DNA from 2 places in the Kineosporia succinea genome. Region 2 is predicted to be linked to the other one. Evidence: riboswitches for the same ligand, from Rfam matches in the RefSeq annotation. Region 2 holds a riboswitch; the other holds the start of a gene.

Region 1 (11,444 bases), 3.2 Mb from region 2:
GGCCCCGCAAGCCCTCGCCCCCGACCCGGCCGAGGGTCGGTCCCGCGACGCCGAGCGCTCGCCATTCGACACCCGCCGCCCCGACGAGGCACTCTCCGACCGGGCCGAGACCTCCGGCCGGGCCGAGCCCTCCGGCCGGGCCGAGACCTCCGGCCGGGCCGAGATCTGGGGCCGGGCCGAGACCTCCGGCCGGTCGCGGTCCCGCGGTCCCTCCCCCTTCGGTCCCGGCGACCAGCGGCCCGCCCGCGACCAGGGGAACCGGGCCTTCGCGACCGACCCGGCCGAAAGCACGCCCCGCCGCGACGACGAACGTTCGCCGTTCGGCGACCGGCGTACCGAGGGCGCACGCGACAGCGATCGTTCTCCGTTCCCGGCCGACGCCCGACCCCAGAACCGCCGGCCCCAGAACCGCCGACCCCACGCCCCCGGGCCGGCCGACGACACTCCGCCGCGCGGCCTGGCCGGCCGTGCGCCTCGGCCCGCACCCGCCGGGAACTCGCCGGCATCAGGTCTTTCGCGGCGCGGTGCGACGTCTGCCGCCGCGAGCCAGGACGCACCTCCCCACAACTGGCCTGAACGCGCCGGCCAGGCCGAGGGTTCCGGCTCCCGTCTCCGCGGACGCCGCGAGCGGGGTCAGCGGACGCCTGCCCCCGGCAGCCCACTCGGCGCCGCAACCTCCGGCACCCGCGACGAGTTCGCCGGGCCGGACGAGTTCGACGGTCCCGAGGGCCCCTCGGCGCCGCACGGTCTGCTGGGACGCGACCACGACGTCCTCCCTTCCGACGCACCGCCCTCCGGACGCAAGCGGGACGCCCGCATGCCCGGATTCGGTTCCGGCTCACCGGTTCAGGGACGCCCCGGGCCCCAGCCACCGCTCACCGACCTGGGCGAGGAGCGCGGCGGCACCGGGCGCGCCGGCCGGGACGGGCGCCGGGACTCCCGCATGCCCGGATTCGGCTCGGACTCCCCCGTCCGCAGCAACCACCCCGGCGCCGGAAACCACGGCTCGAACCGGGGCGTCGGCCCACGCCCTGCGCGCGGCTCGGCTCCGCAGGGCCTGCGCCCGCAGAAGAAGACGTGGCGCGACTGGCGTCCCAACCAGATCGTCCTGCGCCGCGGTCAGGTGGTCACGCTCGGCGTGATCACCGCGTTGGTCATCCTGATCGCGGTGGCCGGCGTCTACAAGAACGGCGCGACCCAGGACGAGTCGGCCCGCAGCAGCGCGGCCACCACGGACGCCGCGCCGACGACGGCGGCGACGCGCGCGTCCCTCGACGGACGGCTGGGGGTGTTCAGCGGCACCAGCCCGGACTCGACGGAGGAGTTCGAGAAGTGGCTCGGCCGCGACATGACCTTCGCGACGCTCTTCGCCGACCGCGAGACCTGGGACGACATCGCCAGCCCGGGTTCGTACCTGACGCCCTGGAAGAACAGCGGCTACCGGGTCGTGATGGCCGTGCCGATGATCCCCAACGAGCTCAACGCCACCAAGGAGACCTCGATGCGGGCCGGTGCCCGCGGCGAGTTCAACGAGTACTTCGTGACGCTGGCCGAGCACCTGGTGGAGAACAAGCAGGACAAGGCCATTCTGCGGGTCGGGTGGGAGTTCAACCTGAAGTCGTGGCCGTGGGGCATCGACGACGAGGACACCTACATCGCGTTCTACCGGCAGATCGTGAAGTCCATGCGCTCGGTGGAGGGCCAGCACTTCGAGTTCGACTGGAACCCGAACAACGGCTACAACCCCTACGACGGCAAGGACTACTACCCGGGCGACAAGTACGTCGACTACGTCGGGGTGGACGCCTACGACCTCCACAGCGGGCTGTACCCCTACCCCAAGGGCTGCAACCAGGCCTGCAAGGAAGACCGGCAGAACCGCGCCTGGCACGAGGTCATCTTCGGCGGCGACCGGGGGCTGATGTTCTGGACCGACTTCGCCAAGCAGCACGACAAGCCGGTCTCGCTGCCGGAGTGGGGCATGTGGGACCTGTACGCCGACTCCTCCGGCGGCAAGGACAACCCCCAGTTCGTCGAGTACATGTACGACTTCATCACCTGGGCGCCGAACAACGTGGCCTACGCGAACTACTTCAACGTGAACTCGCCGCTCGGTGAGCACAGCCTGACGGAGTCGTTCCCCAAGGGCGGCAAGAAGTTCAGGGAACTCTTCGGCGACAGCAAGTAGATCTTCAAATCACCCAGAGTCACCGTCGGCCGGGGCACTGTCCCCGGCCGGCCGGATTTTGGGAGAATCTTTGCGTTATTTAATAATCACAGCGAGCTATTTGAGGCTTGAACTGGACGGATGCCCGAATGGGCAGCCCGCACCACGGGGCGTAACGGTGCATGTTAAATCCGCATGATGTTAGGCACTTCAGGTGACTGTTGATCACGAACCGGTCTGAGCTGCGTAAACACCAGGTGGGCGACCTCACCCAGGGTGTCCGGACATGTAGCACACAAGGTGCCGATGCCTATGGTCCGGGTCACACTTCGCTGATCACATTTTGATTACTCCCCGAATGGACGTAGTGTCGCCGTCGGCTCTTCACCCGAAGGGCCGGGTGGCCGTCCTGCCGAGGTCCGTCGGCGGCTGCTCAAAGATCCAGACGGACGCCGGGGAACCACCTAGGCGCCGGACAGCCGGTCCGGTCGCCGCGGGGCGAAGCCGAGCTCGAGAGAGCCGGCCGGGCAACTTCCGCCCGAGCCCGTCAGCTCACCTGGTAGGCGAGGGAAGGACACCACCTCTTTGGAGAAATCGCGTGTTCGAAGATCGGTCGTGCCGCTCAGCGCAGTCTTCACCGGCGCCGCGCTGACGCTCACGGGAGGCATCCCGGCTCTGGCGGCCGACGGTTCCACCGGCAGCGACGAAGCGAAGACCGGAGCCGCGGCCCTCAAGACCGCCACCGTCAAGGTGAGCGACACGGAGACGGCCCGCATCACGCGCAAGGCCACCGCGAAGGCCACTGCGCGACTCACCAAGAAGGTCAAGGCGACCGCCAAGGTCACGGCGTGGAGCACTCGCACCGCCAAGGCCACGCGCACGGTCACCGTCACCACCAGCGCCACCGACTACAACACCGCGGTGGCCAAGGCCAAGGCCGCGGCCAAGAAGAAGGCGCACGAGCGGGCCCGTTCCGCCGCGATCGCCGAGGCCAAGAAGCAGGCCGTCAAGAACTCCCGGGCCAAGGCGAAGCACCGCGCCCAGGACAAGGCCGAGCGCCTGGTCCGGGTCAAGTTCGGTGCCGAGGTCGTCTCCGACGCCGCCAAGCTCAAGGGCACGCCGTACGTCTACGGCGCCACCGGCCCGCGCGCCTTCGACTGCTCCGGCTACGTCGGTTACGTGCTGCGCCAGAACGGCGTCACGCACCTCAACCGCACGTCGTCCGGTCTGGTGAAGAACACCAAGAAGGTCTCGAAGCACGCGAAGAAGAAGGGCGACCTGGTCTTCTTCTCGAGCGGCAGCGGCGTCTACCACGTCGGCATCTACGCCGGCGGCGGCAAGATCTGGCACGCGCCCAAGCCGGGCAGCTCGGTGAAGAAGGAAACCATCTGGACCTCGAGCTACTCGGTCGGCCGGGTCAAGGTCTAGTCCGGTCCAGGTCCCACCAGCACCGCGGGTCCAGACACTGGGCCCGGCCCGCCACCCCTCCGGCGGGCAGAGAAGGCCGGGAGCTCGTGTGCTCCCGGCCTTCTCGCGTTTTGACCCCATAACGCGCCGAACGCCTCATCCGCACCTATGGTGATCAAAGTCCCCTGATCCCCTGGCCGAGGAGGCTTTCCGTGGCACGACGACGCGCTCTCATCGCGGGCGGAGGCCTCGGCGGCCTGACCGCGGCCCTCGCCCTGCACCGGCGCGGATGGGACGTCTGCGTGTTCGAGCAGGCCGTCACCCTGGAACCGGTCGGGGCCGGCATCAGCCTGTGGCCCAACGCTCTGCGATCCCTCGACCGACTCGGCATCGGTGACGCGGTGCGTGAGGTCGGACGCCGTCCCGGCCCGGGCGGGATGCGGCGGCCCGACGGCAGCTGGGTGCTCCACACCGACCTGTCCGCCATCGTCGAGGAGCGTTTCGGCGACCCGGTGGTGCTGGTGCACCGCGCCGAGCTGGCGAACGTGATCGTGCAGGCCCTGCCGTTCGGGGTGGTGCAGGCGGACACCCGGGTCACCGGCGTGCGGGCCGGCGACGAGCACACCCCGGCCACGCTGCTCACCGAGCACGGTGAGAGCGACGCCGACCTGATCGTGGCCGCCGACGGGCTGCGCTCGGTGCTGCGGGGCGAGCTGTTCCCCGGGCACGCCGACGCGCACGCGGTGGGATACACGGCCTGGCGCATGGTGGTTCCCGACCCGGGTGGTCTGGCCGAGGAGGACACCGGCTTCGAGACCTGGGGCCCGGACGGACGCCGGTTCGCCGTGATGCCGCTGAAGGACCGCAGTCTGTACTGCTACGCCACGGCCACCGACGGGCACGAGGCCGGGGTCGAGGGCCTGCGGCAGATGTTCGGCGACTGGCACGAGCCGATCCCGGCGATCCTCGGCGCGCTGGTCGAGGAGCAGATCATGCGGCACCCGGTCGAGGAGCTGAACCCGGGTCCGCCCGCGTACCACCGGGGCCGGGTCGCCCTGATCGGTGACGCCGCCCACGCGATGACGCCCGACCTGGGTCAGGGAGGCGGGATGGCGATCGAGGACGCGGTGGTGCTCGCGTCGCTCGTGGGCGACGGTCGCGTGGGTGAGGAGTTCGTGAGCGTGCCGATCCCGCCCGCGCTCGAGGAGTTCACGGCCGCGCGCAGGGAACGCGCCGAGGGCGTGGCGAAGAAGTCGCGGCAGCTGGGGCGGCTCAGCGCGTCGGCGCCCTACCCGGCGCAGGTGCTGGCGGCGAAGGTGCTCGACTCGCTGCCGGGCAAGCCGATCGTCAGCGGGGTGCAGTCGATCGTGGAGTGGGAGCCGCCGGAGGTGCCGGAGGCCGACCCGCGCCCGGGTATCTAGGCGCGGGCCGGCTTCGGATCAGCTCAGATCAGGCCGAGCTTCTGCACGGCCTCGCGCTCCTCGGCGAGCTCGGCGACCGAGGCGTCGATGCGGCCGCGGGAGAACTCGTCGATCTCCAGGCCCGGCACGATCTCCCAGGAGCCACCGGCCGAGGTGACCGGGAACGAGGAGATGAGGCCCTCGGGCACACCGTAGGAGCCGTCGGAGACGATGGCGGCCGAGGTCCAGTTGCCCTCGGGGGTGCCGTTGACCCAGCTGTAGACGTGGTCGATCGCGGCCGAGGCGGCCGAGGCGGCCGAGGACGCGCCCCGGACCTCGATGATCTCGGCGCCGCGCTTGGCCACGCGCGGGATGAACTCGTTCTCCACCCAGGCCTGGTCGTTGATCGCCTCGGACACGCTCTTGCCGTCGACCAGGGCCTGCGTGATGTCCGGGTACTGGGTGGCGGAGTGGTTGCCCCAGATGGTGACCTTGCTCAGGCTCGACACCGGCACGTTCAGCTTCAGCGCGAGCTGGGCCAGGGCGCGGTTGTGGTCGAGGCGGGTCATCGCGGTGAAGCGCTCGGCCGGCACGTCGGGCGCGTGCGAGGCGGCGATCAGGGCGTTGGTGTTGGCCGGGTTACCGACCACCAGCACCTTGATGTCGTCGGCGGCACCAGCGTTGATCGCGGTGCCCTGCGGCTTGAAGATGCCACCGTTGGCCTCGAGCAGGTCGCCCCGCTCCATGCCCTTGGTGCGGGGGCGGGCGCCGACGAGCAGGGCGACGTTCGCACCCTCGAAAGCCTGGGTCGGGTCGTCGAACACGTCGACCGAGTGCAGCGCCGGGAAGGCGCCGTCGGTGAGTTCGAGCGCGGTGCCCTCGGCGGCCCTGACGGCCTGCGGGATCTCCAGCAGGCGCAGCTTGACCGGGACGTCGGCGCCCAGCAGCTGACCGGAGGCGATCCGGAACAGCAGCGCGTATCCGATCTGGCCGGCGGCACCTGTGACGGTCACGGAGACAGGGGACGAAGTCATGGCCTTCTCTTCCTCGAGGTTGCTGCGGCTGCTGACGGCTTTGTTTCAGCACGGCCACTCTATCCACGCCCCCGGCGCCGATCGCGTAGGTGTCCGGACAGCTACGTCACACTCTCCACAGCACGCCGAGGTCACGGGCCTGCGCCCGCGGGGGTTCCGTGGCGATCACCACACGGTCGGGCCTCACCAGAACCGCGTGGGTCGCCTGCGTGGTCATCCAGCGGTGGACGACGTCGAGCCCGGGTGCCTCCGTCCGGATCACGCGGGCACCGAGTCGGGCGGCCCGGCGGTGCAGGCCGGCGGCGGGCGGGTCGCCGCGGGTGAGCAGGGCGAAGCCTGGTCCGAGGAGGTCGTCGCCGCCGTGCGCCTGGGGGACGTGGGCGCCGATCGGCGTGCCTCTGGGGAACCACGGCGTCAGGGCGCCCGACCGCAGCGGGGGCGAGGTGCCCGCGAGGATCTTCTCCCGCACGAACGCCGAGCGGCCCACCGGCCGGAGCAGACGCGTCGCCGGTGAGGCCATCAGCGCCCCCGCGAGCGCAGACAGCCGGATCTGCGCGGTGACGTGCGGGACGCGTTCGGCCGCGTAGGTGTCGAGCAGGTCGTCGCCGGCCTCGCCGCGCAGCACACGTGCCAGTTTCCAGGTCAGGTTGGCGGCGTCGCGCAGGCCGGCGCCGAGGCCCTGGCCGATGAAGGGCGGGGTGAGGTGGGCGGCGTCACCGGCCAGGAGGACGCGTCCGCGCCGCCAGTGGCTCGCGACGGCGGCCCGGAACGTGTAGGTGGCGGTGCGCAGCACCTGCCGCTCCCCCACGCCGTCGCCGGTCCAGGGGTCGACGAGCTCGCCCAGCCGCTCAGTCATCTCGGCGGCGGACTCCCCCGGTCGCAGCCGGAACTCCCAGCGCAGCCGGTCTTCCCCGACGCGCAGATAGGTGGCCGGGCGGGCGGGATCGCAGATCTGCTCGACGCCGTCCCACTCCCGCGTGGGGGCCCGGCCCGCGAGGTCGGCGACGAACCAGGTCTGGTCCCGGGCGAGCGTGCGCCACCGGGCCCCCAAGGCTCGCCGGACCACACTGGAGGCTCCGTCGCAGCCGACCACGGCGTCCACCGTCAGGACCCGGCCGTCGACGAGAACCCGGCCCGACGCGTCCACCCCCGTGACCTCGCGGCCCCGTCGCACCGAGATCAGTGGCTCGCGCGAGACGGCCTCGGCGAGGAGGGATTCCAGCGCGGGCTGGTCGAAAAGACTGGCCTGGGGATGACCGTGGACCCCGACGAGCCGCGAGCGGCGGAACTCGGCGAGCGGACGGTGCCGCGCGTCGAGTAACCGCAGCCCGGCCGCCGGACGGCTGATGCGGGCGAATCCGGTTGCCACCGAGGCACTCTGGAGGATGCGCGCGCACTCGTCGTCGAGGTGGACGGCCCGCGGCAGCGGGTAGGGCTCCGGGCGCCGTTCGAGGACCAGGCACGGCTGCCCCTGACGGGCCAGGAGCAGCGCCGTGACCATCCCGACCGGGCCGGCACCGACGACGACGATCACCTCGTCGACGGTACCCCGTCCGGGCCGGCTCAGTGACCCACGTTCTCCTCGAGTTCGGCCTGCATCATGACCTGGTTGCGGCCGTTCTGCTTGGCCTTGTAGAGGCCCTGGTCGGCCCGGGCGAGCAGGGTGGCGACGTCCTCGTCCTCCTCGTCCAGGAAGGTCATGCCCACGCTGACGGTGATCTCGAGCGGGCCCGACCGGGTCTGCACCGGTTCCTCGGCGATGCAGGCCCGCAGCCGCTCCGGCAGCGCCCCGTCGTGCTGGGCGTCCTGGAGCAGGACGGCGAACTCCTCGCCGCCGTAGCGCCCGAGCACGTCGGTCTTGCGGATCTGCTGACGGAACCGGTCGGCCACCGTCTTGATCACGTCGTCACCGGTGGGGTGCCCGTAGGTGTCGTTGACCTTCTTGAAGTGGTCGATGTCGATCATCAGCGCGGTGAGCTGACGGCCGTGCCGCTTGGCGCCGGCCAGGTCCCGGGCGCCGACCTCGAAGAAGCGGCGGCGGTTGGGGACCCCGGTGAGCTCGTCCACCACGGCCAGGTTCTGCACCTGCTGGAACAGTGTGGAGTTGTCGTAGGCGGACAGCCCCTGCGCCGCGAGAACGGCTGCGGTGGTGATGGTCTGGGCCAGGTCGACGGTCGGCGAGCTGTTCGCGGTGGTGGCCACGATGAGCACGCCCAGGTCGGCCCGGCGTGAGCGCATCGGCACCGAGATCCAGCTGGTGGCCTCGCCCAGCTGGGTGGCCAGGCCGCCCGGCACCAGGTCCTTGCTGCCCACCCGGGGCTGCTGGATGGCCAGGAGGCCGCGCAGTTTCGCGTCCTCCTCGATCACCAGCGGCTCGGAGTCGCCGGAGTCGCGCAGGGAGTAGACGCCGTCCTTGACCGACAGCAGCCAGGCGCGGTCGGTGCCGAGCACCGGGCCGGTCGCCATCAGCAGCTCCTTGAGCACCTTGGTCGGGTCGTCGAGCTTCTCGGCCATCTCCCGCAGCGCGTCCCGCAGATTGTTGGCCACGGCCCGCTCACGGTCGGCGGTCTCCACCGAGATCTGCAGCTGCGCCACCCGCGCCGTCTCCATGGAGGTGGCGATGTGGTTGGTCAGCGCGGACAGGATGTCGACGTCGCCGGCGGTGAAGATGCCCTTGGCGACCTGGCTGTCGAGGTAGACCACCCCGGTCATCCGGCCGTCGACCTTCATCGGGGCGGCCAGCACCGAGCGCAGGCCGTGCGCGACCACGCTCTTCGTCCCGAGCACGGCACCCTCCTCGGTGCCGGTGAAGACCTGCGGCTGGCCGGTCTGGCGCACCCGGTCGACGAGAGTCGTGCTGTAGCCGGTGAGCTCGGCGATGTCCCGGCCGTCGGCGTCGCGGCCGAGGTAGGTGGCCAGGCCGCCGGCGAGGCTGGCCTCCGCGGCGTCGTCGGGCACCAGGAACAGGTAGGCACGGTCGGCCGAGAGCAGCTTGATCGTCTCGTCGAGCGCGATCCGGGCCAGGATGCGCGGGTCGAGCACCTTGGCCGCGGCGGCGCTGACGGTCTGCAGGGCCTGCAGACGCAGCCGCTCGTGACCGGCGGTGTAGGTGCCACCGGCGGTGCTGGAGTGAGTGCCGCTGACGCCCGAGCCGAGCCAGTCGGTGCCGAGGGCGAACTCGGTGGCGACGGCCTGGGCGCGGTGCGGCCAGCCCTCGCCGATCGCGACGGCGTAGGCGTGCTGCGCCTGGCGCCGCGCCTCGGGGGTGCCGAGCACGGTCAGGGCGCGGGCCCGCACCCGGGCCACCTCGAACGAGACGGTCGGCGAGTCCGGGGTGAGGAACAGCCCGATCCGGCCGAGCATGTTCAGCGCGTTGTGGGGACGGCCCTCGGCCACCTCCAGGTCGGCGCGCACCAGCAGGGCCAGGGCCTCCAGCTCGGGGGCACCCGGGTGCTTGGCGGCCTGCTGCACGGCGAACCGGGCCATCTCCAGGGCCACGCCGCGCTCGGCCTCGCCGGCCGCGCGCAGCTGGGCCAGGCGGCCCACCGCGATCAGGTAGAACAGCGGGTGGTGGGCGCGGAAGACCCGCTCCGGGCGCGGGTTCTGGTTCTCCACCTCGGAGGCGACCGTGTCGAACACCGAGCCGAAGTCCCGCTGCTCGGCGAGCTGGAACAGGGTCGCCAGCTGCCGCAGCATGTCCAGGGTAGGCACCCGCTCGCAGACCTGGCGGATGTGCCGCAGCTCGGTGCCGGCCTCGGGGAAGCGGCCCAGCAGCGACATGGTCAGCGGGGCGGCGACGATGAACGGGGTGGCGTCGACGTTGCGGCCGGTCTGGCGGTTGCGGCCGCGGTCCAGCCAGTGCTGGGCCTCGGCGGTGCGGCCCATCACCGCGGCGCGCGTGGCGAAGACCGCGAGCGCGTCCAGCTCCTGGCCGAGTTCCATCCAGGGGCCGTCGGCCTCGACGTCCCGGGTCCAGTCCACGCCGTCGTCGAGATTGCCGCCGTACAGGGCCATCCCACGCAGGTAGGAGTTGGTGGCGCGGCGGGTCGGGACCTGCGAGACCTCGTCGGCGTCCATCCGGGCGAAGGCCCGGCGGGCGGCCCGGCGCCAGCCGTTCCAGGCCGCGACCATGCCGAACGCGGCGTCGGCGGCGACACTGCCGGCGCCGTCGCGCAGGCGCAGGGCCCCGGCCCGGGCACGCAGCGCGTGGGCGAACGCCAGGCCGTGGTCCTGGGCGAAGAGGGCCACGAACGAGGCGGTGCTGTGCAGCTGCACGGTGACCAGCAGGCGCCGGCGCTCGGCCTCGTCGAGCTCGCGGCGCCCGCCCAGGAGCCGGGCCCGGGCGAAGCGCAGGATCGAGCCGGCGTACAGCGCGGTGCGCGAGTCCGGCACCCGGGTGCCGAGTTCGGCCAGGCCCAGCCGCACCGCGGTGAGCGCGGCGGAGTTGTCCCAGTCGTCCTTGTAGAGGTCGGCCAGCAGCGACATCATCTCGGCGCGGCGCACCGGGTCGATCTCGCCCGCGAGGGCCTGCTCGGTGCGGTTGCGCGCGGCCTCCAGGCGGCCGTTCTGCTTGAGCGCGTGGGCCAGTTCGACCAGGAACGCGGTCGGCGGCTTGGCCCGCAGGCCGGCGGCGAACTCGAGGAAGTTGATGGCCTCGTTCGGCGCGTGGTTGGCCAGGGCGAGTCGCCCGGCCCGCCAGGCGGCGTCGAAGATCTTCTCCAGACGCTGGTCGCTGTCCGGGTCGCACTGCATGTAGTGGTGCGCGATCGAGTACGCGTGCTCGGGCCGGTCGCTGCCCGGGGCGCCCATCGCCAGGGCGTCCTCGAGGGCCTCGGCGATGCGCAGGTGCAGCGCGGCGAGCTCGTCCTCACCGAGCTGGGCCTGCAGGGCCTGCCGCACCCGGTCGTGGAGAAAGACGTGGGCGCCGCCCTCGCGGGTGTCGATGAGGCGCTGGCCGACCGCCTCGGACAGGGCCGGCAGCACCTCCTCGCCGGTGAGACCCATGACCGCGGCGAGCACCTCGCCGTGGAACTCGTTGCCGATGACGGCGGCGGTGACCAGGAGCTCGTAGGTGCCGGGGGCCAGGTTCTGCAGGCGGGTGAGCACCAGGCCGACCGCGTCCTGCGGCAGCTCGAGGCGGTCCAGGCCCTCCTCGTCGAGCTTCCAGGCGCCCCAGAACGGCTGCAGCAGACCGGCGTCGATCACGGCGGAGAGGTACTCCCCGGCCACGAACGGGTTGCCGTTGCTGCGGCGGGACAGGATCTCGACCAGGCTCGACCCGACGTCGAGACCCGGGATGAGGGAACGGATCTGGAGGCCGATCGACTCCTCGTCGAGCTCGACGACAGGCACCTCGACGTCCAGCGACATGCCGGCGGCGTGGTAGAAGGCGCCCAGGCCCTCGGCGTACTCGACCTCGTCGCGGCTGGCGGCGAG
Region 2 (11,444 bases):
CAGCACGGGGGCCTCGAGCGGGAGCCCGGCCGCGGGATCGACCGGGTGCGAGGAGATCTCGTCGAGAGCCAGCCAGCCGTCGAGCCGCGCGGCGGCCCGCTCGGCCTCCGGGTCGCCCTCGGTGGGCACCCGCGACCGGATCGAGCGCCAGGCCTGCATCACCGCGCGCATCGCCTCGGCCGAGTCGGCCCTCAGCCCGTCCTCGAACTCCTGGGCCAGCACGGTCAGGTCGGTGCTGTCGGCGGCCGTGCCCTCGGCCCGGCGCCCCCGGCTGACCGGCTCCGGCGTCCACTGCTCCAGCCCGGCCCGCTCGAACGCCTCTAGCGGCATGTCCGGCAGCGAGCCCGAGCCCAGCGTCTCGCGCAGCCGGGCACCGACCTCGGCGGTCTCGTTGCGCCGGTCGAACTCCGCGGCCAGCCGGCTGCTGTCGGCCAGCACCAGCTCACTCAGGCGGGACACGGTCAGGTCGGCGCCGGTGACGTAGGCCTCCGGCAGCATCTGCGCGCGATCGGCGGGCAGCACCAGCTCACCCGCGCGCCCGACCTCCTCCAGGGCCCAGGCCAGGCGGGCGATCGCCGCCGCGTTCTCCAGCCGGGCCAGCGGTGAGGGCGCCCCGGTGAGGGCGGGCAGCCATTCGCGCAGCAGGTCCAGACCGTGGCGCAGGCGGCCGCTGCGGGCGCAGGCGAGCAGCTGGTCGGCGGCGCCGGTGCCGTGGATCGCGGTCGCGGCCAGCGCGACCCCGGCCCGCGAGTCACCCGTGATACCGGCCGCGGCGGCCGCGCCCGCCACCCGGGCCCGGATCAGCCGCACCGCACGCACGTGCTCCGACGCCGCCGCCCCGACCTGCCCCAGACGCAGCAGCGCCGGGACGACCGCGCCGATCATCCCGGCCGGCTGCTGTTCGCACTCCGAGGCGGGGGCCCTCAGCACGGGGGCGGCGTGGTCGACGGCCCGCTGGTAGGCGCCCAGCTCGACCAGGTGCCGCACCTGCTCGGCGCGCTCGCAGTCGGGGCAGCCGATCCCGGCGGGGGAGGGCCCGGCCCCCAGCCAGGCCTCGAGCTCACCGCTCGCCGTGGTGATGCCGTGCACGTGCCGGGTGAACAGGAACCGGGCGCGCAGCACCGGCCCGGCCGGGGCCCCGGCCTCCGCGTAGCGCTGCTCGGCGCCGGTGACGATGTGATTGATCAGGGACCGGGACACGTCCGGGTGGGGCAGCAGCCCGGCCCCGGCCTCGGCCAGGTTGGCCAGCAGCCGCCCCGACAGTTCCTCGCCGAGCCAGCCCGGGTTCTCGTCGTAGCGGGCGGTCAGCCAGCCGAGCAGCTCCGGCGCGCGGTCGTGCCGGCCACCGTCCAGGCAGGCCGTCAGCAGCGCGCTGCGGATCTCGGTGCCCAGCCGGCCGACCTCGGGTGCGCTGCCGGCCCGGCCGACGGACGACAGCAGCGCGTCGAGCGCACCGATGCGTTCCTCACCCGGAGGAAGCTCGTGCGTGCCGGCCAGGGCCGCGCGGATCTCTTCGGACGCCGTGCTCACTCGCACGATCATGCCTTCTATCGGGGGTCCGTGTCGGCCGTCCGGACTACTGGCTGGTTCGCCGTCGGAGAAACCGCGGGAAAACCCGTTGCCGCCCGGCCGGGGGCGTACGTACCGTCGTGCCACACGAGAGAGGAGGTGGTTCGACAGTGAGTTCATATCGGACGCGTGAGGTGGCCGTCAGCTAGCCGCCGTCGTTCCGGACGGACTGCTCTTGTTTCTCGAGAGTGATTCACGGTCGACACGGCCGGCGAATTCCAGGCAGTCACCGCAGCCCGCAGGGGGCGCGCATCGTCCAGCGCGCCACCGCCGGATCCTTCCGGCGAGCCTGCGGGCTGTTGCCTGCCCGGGCCCGGTGCGGCGGGCGGCGCGATCGCCGAGAGGCGTCGGTGCGGGCGGCTCCGGTTCCCGCACGATGCGTCACGTGACGACGCTCAGGCTGCCGGTGGATGGTGCTCGGTTGCCCGAGGGCGGACAATGGCCGTGTGAGCGACCTCATTGACACCACCGAGATGTACCTGAGAACGATTTTCGAGCTCGAGGAAGAGGGCGTCGTCCCGCTGCGGGCCCGGATCGCGGAACGTCTCGGTCACTCGGGGCCCACCGTGTCCCAGACCGTCGCACGCATGGAGCGTGACGGGCTGCTGCACGTCTCCGGCGACCGCCACCTCGAACTGACCGAGATCGGCCGGGCCAAGGCCACCCGGGTCATGCGCAAGCACCGCCTCGCCGAGCGTCTCCTGCTCGACGTGATCGGCCTGGAGTGGGAGCTCGTGCACGACGAGGCCTGCCGCTGGGAACACGTGATGAGCGACCACGTCGAACAGAAGCTGCTCAAGATGCTGGCCGGCCCGATGGAGAGCCCCTACGGCAACCCGATCCCCGGGCTCGAGGAGCTCGGTGGCCCGGAGGCCGCGCCCAACGCCTTCCGCGAGGGCGTGCTCAGCCTGCCCGACGCGGTGGCCTCGGCCGACAGCCCGAACGAGCTCCTGGTGCGCCGCCTCGGCGAGCGTCTTCAGATCGACACCCAGCTGATGAAGCAGCTGCAGGGCGCCGGCATGGTGCCCGGCTCGCGGGTGCAGGCGCAGCGCACGCCCACCGGCTACATGGTCAACGTGGTGAAGCTGCCCGAGATGCGCTCGGCCGAGTCCGACGCCGGGGTGGCGCTGCCGGCCGACGTGGCGCGTCACGTCTTCGTCGAGGCCGTCTGAGCGGATCCCGCCGCACCCCTGGCCGCAAGGGCCTGCTCACAACGGCGCGCTCGCTCGCCAGCCCCGTCCAGCCTCGGCTGGGCGGGGCTTGCGTACGTATGGGTCAATACCAGACCGAAGTCCCCTCGGTGCACCGCCGTCGGCACGCAGAGTGGTTGCCGACGGCCACTAGCAGCCGCCGTTCGGCACTGTCAAAAAGTGCGCGACGCGCCGAGCCGTGTTAGAGGACGTCGCAGCTCAGGATGCTGATCGAGAGGTTAAAGGCGTTGGTGGGGCTTCTGTGCATCGCCGGAACGGCCTACCGGAAGGTGCCGTTCGACCGGCCTTTGGTCACCCGAACGTGCTCACTCGGTCACTTTCCGTAAAGTTTTTCCGGGGTGTCGTGACACAGACGTGACATGCCTTCGCCTGTTCGGGTAGCTTCACGTTCGCTTCTCTCCCTCCGAGAAGCCCCCGAGGTGGACGCCGAGCTCTGCCATCACCCCGGGGCAACACGAACACCGCATGGCAGAGGCGGGGGACCCAATTCCGGGCGTCCGAACCTTGGACGTCCTCGGGGTGAAGCCGAGATCCGACTCGCAAGAGGCAGATCCGGCCGGATGACTTCTCCCATCCGAACCCGACAGCTGACCTCGTAGGCGTTCGGAGAGGTAAACCGTGACTACTCGGGCCACGGCGCGCCATCGCGCGCCTGTTCGTCCTGCAACACCGCTGTCGTCCCTGGGCACCGCGATGACCGGCCAGATGTCCGTCCTGGGTCGGGGTGGCGCGGTGATCGCCATGTCGGGTGGGCTGGTCGCCACGATGGGGATGTCTTCCCAGGCCGCCACCCGCACCGCCACCGGCGCCGAGGCGGCTGCTCCGGCCACCGCCCCGATCTCCGTGCAGCCGGCTGTCGCGTTCTCCGGGAGCCTCGCGGCGCCCGTCGGTACGCAGACTTCCTCGGCGTCGCTCACGGCACCCGTCGCCGCCACGGTATCGTTCGAAAGCAGCGACTTCACCGCTGTTCCGAACAAGGTCGTTATCTCCGCCCAAAACGGAGAGTCGTCGACGGGTACGAGCGTGTCCAGTTCATTCGGCAGTGCGCGGGGAGCCTCCGTGCTCGCTGTTGCTGCCCGCTACATCGGTGTCACCTATCGCTACGGTGGCGTGAGTCCCCTCGCCTGGGACTGCTCGGGCGCCACCAAGTACATCTTCGGCCAGGTCGGCATCGAGCTGCCGCGCACGGCCAACCAGCAGATGCTGAGCTCCACCCGCATCTCCCGGTCCGAGGCCGTGCCGGGCGACCTGGTGTTCTTCACGTCCGGCGGCAGTGCCTACCACGTGGGCATCTACGCCGGCGGCAACATGATGTACGACGCCGGCCGCACCGGCACGTCGTTCAGCAAGCGGGCGATCTGGACCAGTGCCGTCACCTTCGGCCGGGTGTCCGCCTGATCGCACCACCACGCACGAGCACAGGAGGTCCGCCGGTCCGGCGTGGCCTCCTGTGTTCGTTTGCCGGATGGTCACGCAGATCACTGAGGTAAAGGGAGTGATCTGGCGGTGGGTTCCCGCTTACTCTGTCAAGCAGAGTCCGACAAGCTGGCATACCGGTGAGGAGGTCGCCGTGGCAGCACACATACGCGACTTCCTGACGGCCAGGGCGCGGGCCCATACCGGGTTACCGGGCCTGCATCGGCAGGTCGGCAGTAGTTCGTTCCAGATATTCGAGATACCTGGCGGCCTCGTGCCGTCACTCTCCAAGGCGTCGTTCCCCTGCGGAACGGCGCCTTTTGTCGTCCGGGACCCAGGAGGTGGCCGCTGATGCGCACCCTCGTTCTGAACGCCGGCTACGAACCATTGGCCGTCGTCTCCTTCCGCCGGGCCATCGTGCTCGTCCTCGCGGGCAAGGCCGCCGTGGTCGAGAACGGCCCTCATCCCGTGGTCAGCGAGATGCTGACGGTCGACCGGCCGTCGGTCATCGTGCTGTCCCGCTACGTCAAGGTGCCGCACGGCCGGGTCATCCCGGTGAGCAGACGTGGGGTGCTGCGTCGAGACGAGCACCGCTGCGCCTACTGCAACGCCCACGGCTCGACGATCGACCACGTGCTGCCGCGGAGCCGGGGCGGTCAGGACACCTGGGAGAACCTGGTGGCGTGCTGTATTCGCTGCAACAACGTGAAGGGCAACCGCACGCCGGAGGAGATGGGGTGGACGCTCTCGGTGCGCCCGCGGGCCCCGCGCGGTCCGGCCTGGGTGGTGCGGGGGGCGGACGTGCGGGAGCCCTCGTGGGAGGAGTACCTGGGAGCGGCGGCGGCCTAGGCCCGAGAGGGCGGCCAAAATACCAAGGTCTGAGCCAGTGGGTCCCTCCAACCTCTGGCTCAGACCGAGGAGATCGCAGTGGCCACTGATGAAAGCCGACCGGGGAGCGCCCGCCCGTATCCGGGTGACACGCAAGAAGTCTGGTGCACCGGCGCTCTCGGCGCCGGTGCGTTGGAGAGCCTGCCACACGGATGCTGATTTAGCAAAGTGTCATGACTGCCCGTAATCAGACCATTAGTCATTGCAGGTCGGATTTATGTGACCGACACGTATCGCAATCCCGGTCGGCCGCTCAGCGCTTGCCCGTATCGAGCCGCACGGTGCCCGTCCAGGCCGACCCGGGCGCCAGCTCCACCGGTTCGAGCAGCGCCGGCTCGATGCAGACGAAGCCGCTCTCGCCTCCGGGGGGCACGTCGCCGAGTCCGTGGCCGGCTCCCGGGTTCCAGACCACGCGGTCAGGAAAGCCGTTGGCCGTGACCACCAATCGGCCGAGCCGGGAATCGTCGAGGGTGACCGGGCCGCCGGCCCCCTCGACGGCGATGTCGCGGGTGCCGAGCGCGAGCAGGGACTCGTCCAGCTGCTGCTGCGAGCCGTCCGCGTTGTCCGAGGCGGTCAGGCCGCCGAGTCCACCGACCGTCGTGGCGGGATCACCCACGGTGAAATAACTGTGCAGGGCGGCGGTGAAGCTCCACGGGCGGTCATCGGTGTTGCGTGCGGTCAGGGCCAGGTCGAGGGTCTGGCCGGCGGCGCGGGCCGTCAGCTCCAGCTCGAACGCGTAAGGCCAGATGTCACGGGTGTTCTCGTCGTCCGTCAGCTTCGCGGTCCAGGTGCCGGCGCCGGACTCGACGACGCTCCAGGCGCGGTTGCGGGCCACGCCGTGCTTGGGCAGCGGGCCCCGGCCGGCGAACTGCGGGAAGATCACCGGCACGCCGCCGCGGATGGCCAGGCCCGGACCGCACTCGGCGGTGGGGCTCAGCCAGAGCCGGGGCTCGCCGCCCGCCGGGGTCCAGCCGAGCACGTGCCCGCCGTGTGCGCAGACCACGAGTTCGGCGCCGTCCGGGCTGGTCAGGGTCTGGGAGGTGCAGGGGTCGATCGCCATGGCGGCATTCTGTCGGCCCGGGGTGAACACGAGAGGCAAGCACGCCACGCGAATAAGCAAGAGAGCTGGACTGCCCGGCGCCGGTAGCATCGATCGAGGCAAAAGCCCTACCTGGTGAAAGGTCCTTCGATGCACGACCCGCGCGCCCTGCTCGACCCGGGAACCGAGGCGGTCCGCCGTCTCGCCCGCCGGGGGTACGACCTCGACACGGCTGCCCTGGAAGAGCTGCTGTCCACCCGCAACGCCGGCATCAAGACCGCCGACGACCTGCGCGCGGAGTCCAAGAAGGCGGCCGCGGAGGTGGGAAGGACCGCCAAGGCCGGCGGTGACGTCACCGCGCTGAAAGAGCGCGCCCGCGAGCTGAAAGACCAGATCAAGGCGGCGGAGGAGAGCGCCGAGGCGGCGGCCGCGGATCTGCGCGACCTGATGCTGAGCATCCCCAACCTGCCGCTCGACCGGCTGCCCGACGGCTTCAGCGACGAAGACGCCACCGAGGTGCGCCGCTGGGGCACGCCGCCGCAGTTCGACTTCACCCCGCTCGACCACGTCGAGCTGGGCGAGCGCACCGGCATCCTCGACTTCGCCCGCGCCACCAAGCTCTCGGGACCGCGCTTCCGCGTGGCCCGCGGTGCCGGTGCGGCCCTCGAGCGTGGCCTGGCCTCGTTCTTCCTCGACGTGCACACCCGTGAGCACGGCTACACCGAGTTCTCGGTGCCGCACCTGGTCATGCCGAGCGCGCTCGAGGGCACCGGGCAGCTGCCCAAGTTCGAGGAAGACCTGTTCCGCACCCAGGCCGGCACCCGTGACCTCTACCTGATCCCGACGGCCGAGGTCCCGCTCACCAACCTGCACGCCGACGAGATCGTCGAGCCCGGTGAGCTGCCGCTGGCCTACACCGCGTGGACGCCCTGCTTCCGCTCGGAAGCCGGTTCGTACGGCCGGGACACGCGCGGCCTGATCCGGCTGCACGAGTTCGAGAAGGTCGAGATGGTCCGCATCGTCGCGGCCTCGCAGTCGCAGAACGAGCTGGAGAAGCTGGTCGGCCACGCCGAGACGGTTCTGCAGCGCCTGGGCCTGGCCCACCGCACCATCCTGCTGGCCGCCGGGGACACCGGTTTCGGCAGCCAGAGCACCTACGACGTGGAGGTCTGGCTGCCCGGCCAGGACACCTACCGCGAGATCTCGAGCTGCTCGGACTGCGGCCAGTTCCAGGCGCGGCGTGCGAACATCCGCACCCGCACCGAAGACGGCAAGCGCGAGTTCGTGGCCACGCTCAACGGGTCGGGCCTGCCGATCGGGCGCACGATGGCCGCGGTGCTCGAGAACGGCCAGCAGGCCGACGGGTCGATCGTGATCCCCGAGGTGCTCGCCAAGTACACCGGTTTCAGCACGATCCACGCCGACGGCAAGACCGACTGAGCCGACCACGCGAACGAGGGACGCGTCGGCACCCACGGGTGCCGACGCGTCCCTCGTTCGTTCTGGTCGCCTACTGAGTCACCACGCGCTTGGCGTCGATCCGCTTCTCCTTGGGCCACTTCACGTCCCAGACCCACCCGGCCTTCTCGAACAGCCAGATGAGCCGGGCCGAGATGTCGATCTGGCCGGGGTCGACCCCGTGCCGCGCACAGGTCGGGTCGGCGTGGTGCAGGTTGTGCCACGACTCGCCGAAGCTCGGGATCGCCAGCAGCCAGACGTTCGAGGCGCGGTCCTTCAGCGTGGTGCGGAACGGGCGCTCGCCCAGCACGTGGCAGACCGAGTTCACCGACCAGGTGACGTGGTGGATCAGGCCCACGCGCACCAGCCCGGCCCAGAAGTACGCGGTGACGAAACCGTGCCACGACTGCGTCACCAGCCCGCCCACGACCGCCGGGCCGAACAGGCTGAGCAGCAGGAAGGCCACGAAATTGCGCTGGATGAAACGGATGTCGCGATCGGCCACCAGGTCGGGGGCGAACCGCCGGGAGTTCGAGTTCTCCCGCGTGAACAGCCAGCCCATGTGCGCCCAGAGCATGCCCTTGGCCAGGGCCGGCACGCTCTCGCCGAAACGCCAGGGGGAGTGCGGGTCGTTCTCCTCGTCGGAGAACTGGTGGTGACGGCGGTGGTCGGCGACCCAGCGGATCGGCGCACCCTCGATCGCCATCGTGCCCGCGACCGTGAGCAGGATCCGCATCGGGCGCTTGGCCTTGAACGCGCCGTGGGTCAGGTAGCGGTGGAAGCCGACCGTCACTCCGAGCCCGGTGAACAGGTACATCACCACGAACAGCACGACGTCGGTCCAGCCCAGCCAGCCGCCGATCCAGGCCACCGGAATCGCGGCGGCCACGGCCAGGAGGGGCGCGGTGACGAAGAACCAGAGGAAGGCGATCTCGGTGCTGCTCTTGCGTCCGTAGGTCAGGGGGAGCTGCGCGCGGCGGGGTTTCCGCCCCGCTGTTCCCTCGATCTCGCCGGCGGTCATGGCAACCCCTGTCGATGGCGTCATGGCGGCCCGTCCGGGCCGCTTTCTTACGCAACCGTAAGCTACGAACCCGTAGGTTGCGCAAGCCCCGGGGGCCGTGTGAAGGAAGTGACGCACGGGTCGAGCTGGCCAATTGGCACCGGACGGTAGGTGCCCGACAGAATCAGTGGTCGTGCCGTCCCAGCGTGTTCTCGCCGTGACCGCCCTCGCCGCTCTCGGTGGCCTGGCCGGGTTGCTCAGTGCGGGTGGATCCGGCTCCGCCGACGACTCGCAGGCCACCTCCCAGGTGCGCGGCGGGCTGGTGAGCGCGGCCGCTGCGGGCACCGTCGGCGAGGAGAACGCCCTCCCCGGCACCCGCGAGTGGCGCATCACCGCCGCCCAGGGGCGCGCCTCCGGACTGGCCGCGTACGCCGGAGCGACCACCGCGTCCCCCGGTGACAAGGTTCCCCTCTTCCTGAAGGGCGAGGGGCCGGTGCAGGCCACCGCCTACCGCCTCGGCTGGTACGCCGGAGCCGGTGCGCGTCAGGTGCAGCAGGCCGTCTACCAGGCCACCCCGCAGACCGGCGCTCCCGCGTCATGGACCTCGACCGCCACCGTCGACACCACCGGCTGGCCCGAGGGGGCCTACCTGATCCGTCTCGACCTGGGCGCGGCCAGCCGCTACGTGCCGCTGACGGTCACCACCGGGCGCAACGGTGTGGCCGGCCGGGTGGTCGTCGTGACCTCCCCGATGACCTGGGCCGCGACCGGCCGGGCGACCTCCGCACAGCAGGGCGGCAAGGTCACGCTGAACCGCCCGTACCTCACCGGCGACGGCAGCGGCGGGCTGCTCGCCGAGGCCGGGCTGATCGCCCAGATCGAGCGCACCGGAACGGATGTCGTGTACCTGACCGACGCCGACCTGGCCACCGCCCCGGAGCTCGCCGACGGCGCCACCGCGCTGCTGGTCGACGGCGACAGCCGCTACTGGACCGCCCGCATGCGCAACGCGGTGAACGACGCCGTCGAGGGCGGTACCAACCTGGCGTTCTTCGGAGCCGGGTCGGCCCAGACCAACGTCGTCCTGCAGGGCGCCGACGGGCGCACGTTCACCGTCGCCGCCCTGGCGACCGCGTCGTCCACCCGCCTCACCGGCTCGGCCGCCACCTGCACCGCCGCCGAGCCCACCGGCCTGCGCGTGACCGACCCGTCGTGGTGGGGCTTCCGGGGCACCTCGGCCGACAACGGTGAGGTGCTGCCGCAGCTGGTCTCCGGGCGGCTCGACCGGCTCAACGAGTCGCAGGGCGCCACCGTGGTCGCCTCGGCCGACCTCGACTGCGGCGCCACCCAGGCCACCAGCTACCTCGAGAAGGACTCCGGCGCCGGGATCTTCACCGCCGGCACCCAGGCCTGGGCGTGCACGATCAGCAACGCCTGCACCGACGCGTCCGGCCGCCGCATCCAGGTCGACGCCCGCTCGCAGCAGGTCGCGGTCATGGTCACGCGCAACGTCGTGCAGACCTTCGCGACCGCCAAGGCCGCGCGCAACCTGCCCTGACCCGGCCCCGGCCGAGCCTCGGACCCGACGCGCGCCGGAGCCCGCGAACAGCCTCTAACGGGTCGGAGGGTCCAGGTCGGCGTCGTGGGCGAGGATCGCGATCTGCACCCGGTTCGACACCCCGATCTTCGTCATCACCCGGGACACATGAGCTTTCACGGTGGCGACGCTCATGTAGAGCTCCTCGCCGATCTCCGCGTTCGACCGGCCCTGCCCCACCGCCACGGCCACCTCGCGCTCGCGGTCGCTCAGCGGGTCCAGACGGGTGCGGGCGGCCGCGCGGCGCTTGGCGTGGTCGGGCACCGTGGGCGGGGCGCCGACGTGCCGGATCAGCTGCCGGGTCACGGCGGGCGAGAGCATGGCGTCGCCCGCGGCCACCGTGCGGATGCCCCGCACCAGGTCGGCGGGCGGGGTGTCCTTGAGCAGGAACCCGCTGGCCCCGGCCCGCAGCGCGCGCAGCACGTACTCGTCGGCGTCGAACGTGGTCAGCACGATCACCTGCGGCGCACCGGGTTCGCGGGTGAGCTGCTCGGTGGCGGCCAGGCCGTCGACGCGCGGCATCCGGATGTCCATCAGCACCACGTCCGGCCGGGTCTCGCGCACCACGGCCGGCACCTGCGAACCGTCGTCCGCCTCCCCGGCGACCTCCACCTCGTCACTGCCGGACAGCATCATCCGCAGCGCCGCGCGCACCAGCGCGTCGTCGTCGACGATCAGGACCCGGGTCTTGTCAGACGTCACGGGCCCCAGCCTCGTCCTCGTCCACGGGCCAGGGCAACCAGGCCCGGAGCCGGAAGTCGCCGGTGGTGGTGCGCCCGTGCTCGAGTCGCCCCTGCCCCAGATTCACCCGCTCGGCCAGGCCGACCAGACCCTGCCCGGCCCCGGGCATCTCGTCGGGCGGGGCCAGGGGTGCGCGGTTGACCACCGTGACGTCGATGCCGGTGCCGGGGGCGCCCGTCACCGTGACCCGGACCGCGGTGTGCGGGGCGTGCTTGCGGGCGTTCGTCAGGCCCTCCTGCACGATGCGGTAGACCGTGCGCCCGATCAGGCCCCCGGCCTGCGCCCCCAGCTCGAGCGAGACGTTCATGCCGGCCCGGCGGGACTCCTCGACCAGGTCGGGGATGTCGCCGAGCGTGGGCTGCGGACGGTCGGGGATGTCCTCGTCGCCGTGGGTGCGCAGCACGCCGATCACCTCGCGCAGCTCCTGCAGGGCCTGGTGCGCGCTGGCGCGGATGACCGCCGCCGACTCCGCCACCTCGGGCCCGGCCTTGTCGGCGCGGAACTCCAGGGCGCCCGCGTGCATGG

The links. A riboswitch is a leader RNA that binds a small molecule or an ion and turns the genes downstream of it on or off. The one in region 2 is predicted to bind cyclic di-AMP.
Region 1: it holds a riboswitch for cyclic di-AMP, as region 2 does, so the genes downstream of both, J2S57_RS22075 (C40 family peptidase) here and J2S57_RS08225 (C40 family peptidase) in region 2, are expected to answer to the same signal.

Annotation. Positions count from the first base shown of each region.
Region 1 is NZ_JAUSQZ010000001.1:5,072,095-5,083,538, reverse strand. It holds gene J2S57_RS22080 (glycosyl hydrolase) at 1-2,188, shown strand, start outside; cyclic di-AMP (ydaO/yuaA leader) riboswitch at 2,597-2,742, shown strand; gene J2S57_RS22075 (C40 family peptidase) at 2,783-3,595, shown strand; gene J2S57_RS22070 (FAD-dependent monooxygenase) at 3,787-4,995, shown strand; gene J2S57_RS22065 (malate dehydrogenase) at 5,019-6,008, opposite strand; gene J2S57_RS22060 (bifunctional 3-(3-hydroxy-phenyl)propionate/3-hydroxycinnamic acid hydroxylase) at 6,115-7,542, opposite strand; gene J2S57_RS22055 (diguanylate cyclase) at 7,572-11,444, opposite strand, start outside.
Region 2 is NZ_JAUSQZ010000001.1:1,854,579-1,866,022, reverse strand. It holds gene J2S57_RS08235 (tetratricopeptide repeat protein) at 1-1,530, opposite strand, end outside; gene J2S57_RS08230 (iron-dependent transcriptional repressor DtxR) at 2,016-2,741, shown strand; cyclic di-AMP (ydaO/yuaA leader) riboswitch at 3,230-3,396, shown strand; gene J2S57_RS08225 (C40 family peptidase) at 3,486-4,178, shown strand; gene J2S57_RS08220 (HNH endonuclease) at 4,548-5,045, shown strand; gene J2S57_RS08215 (D-hexose-6-phosphate mutarotase) at 5,338-6,144, opposite strand; gene serS (serine--tRNA ligase) at 6,274-7,563, shown strand; gene J2S57_RS08205 (acyl-CoA desaturase) at 7,634-8,602, opposite strand; gene J2S57_RS08200 (N,N-dimethylformamidase beta subunit family domain-containing protein) at 8,775-10,139, shown strand; gene J2S57_RS08195 (response regulator transcription factor) at 10,194-10,889, opposite strand; gene J2S57_RS08190 (sensor histidine kinase) at 10,870-11,444, opposite strand, start outside.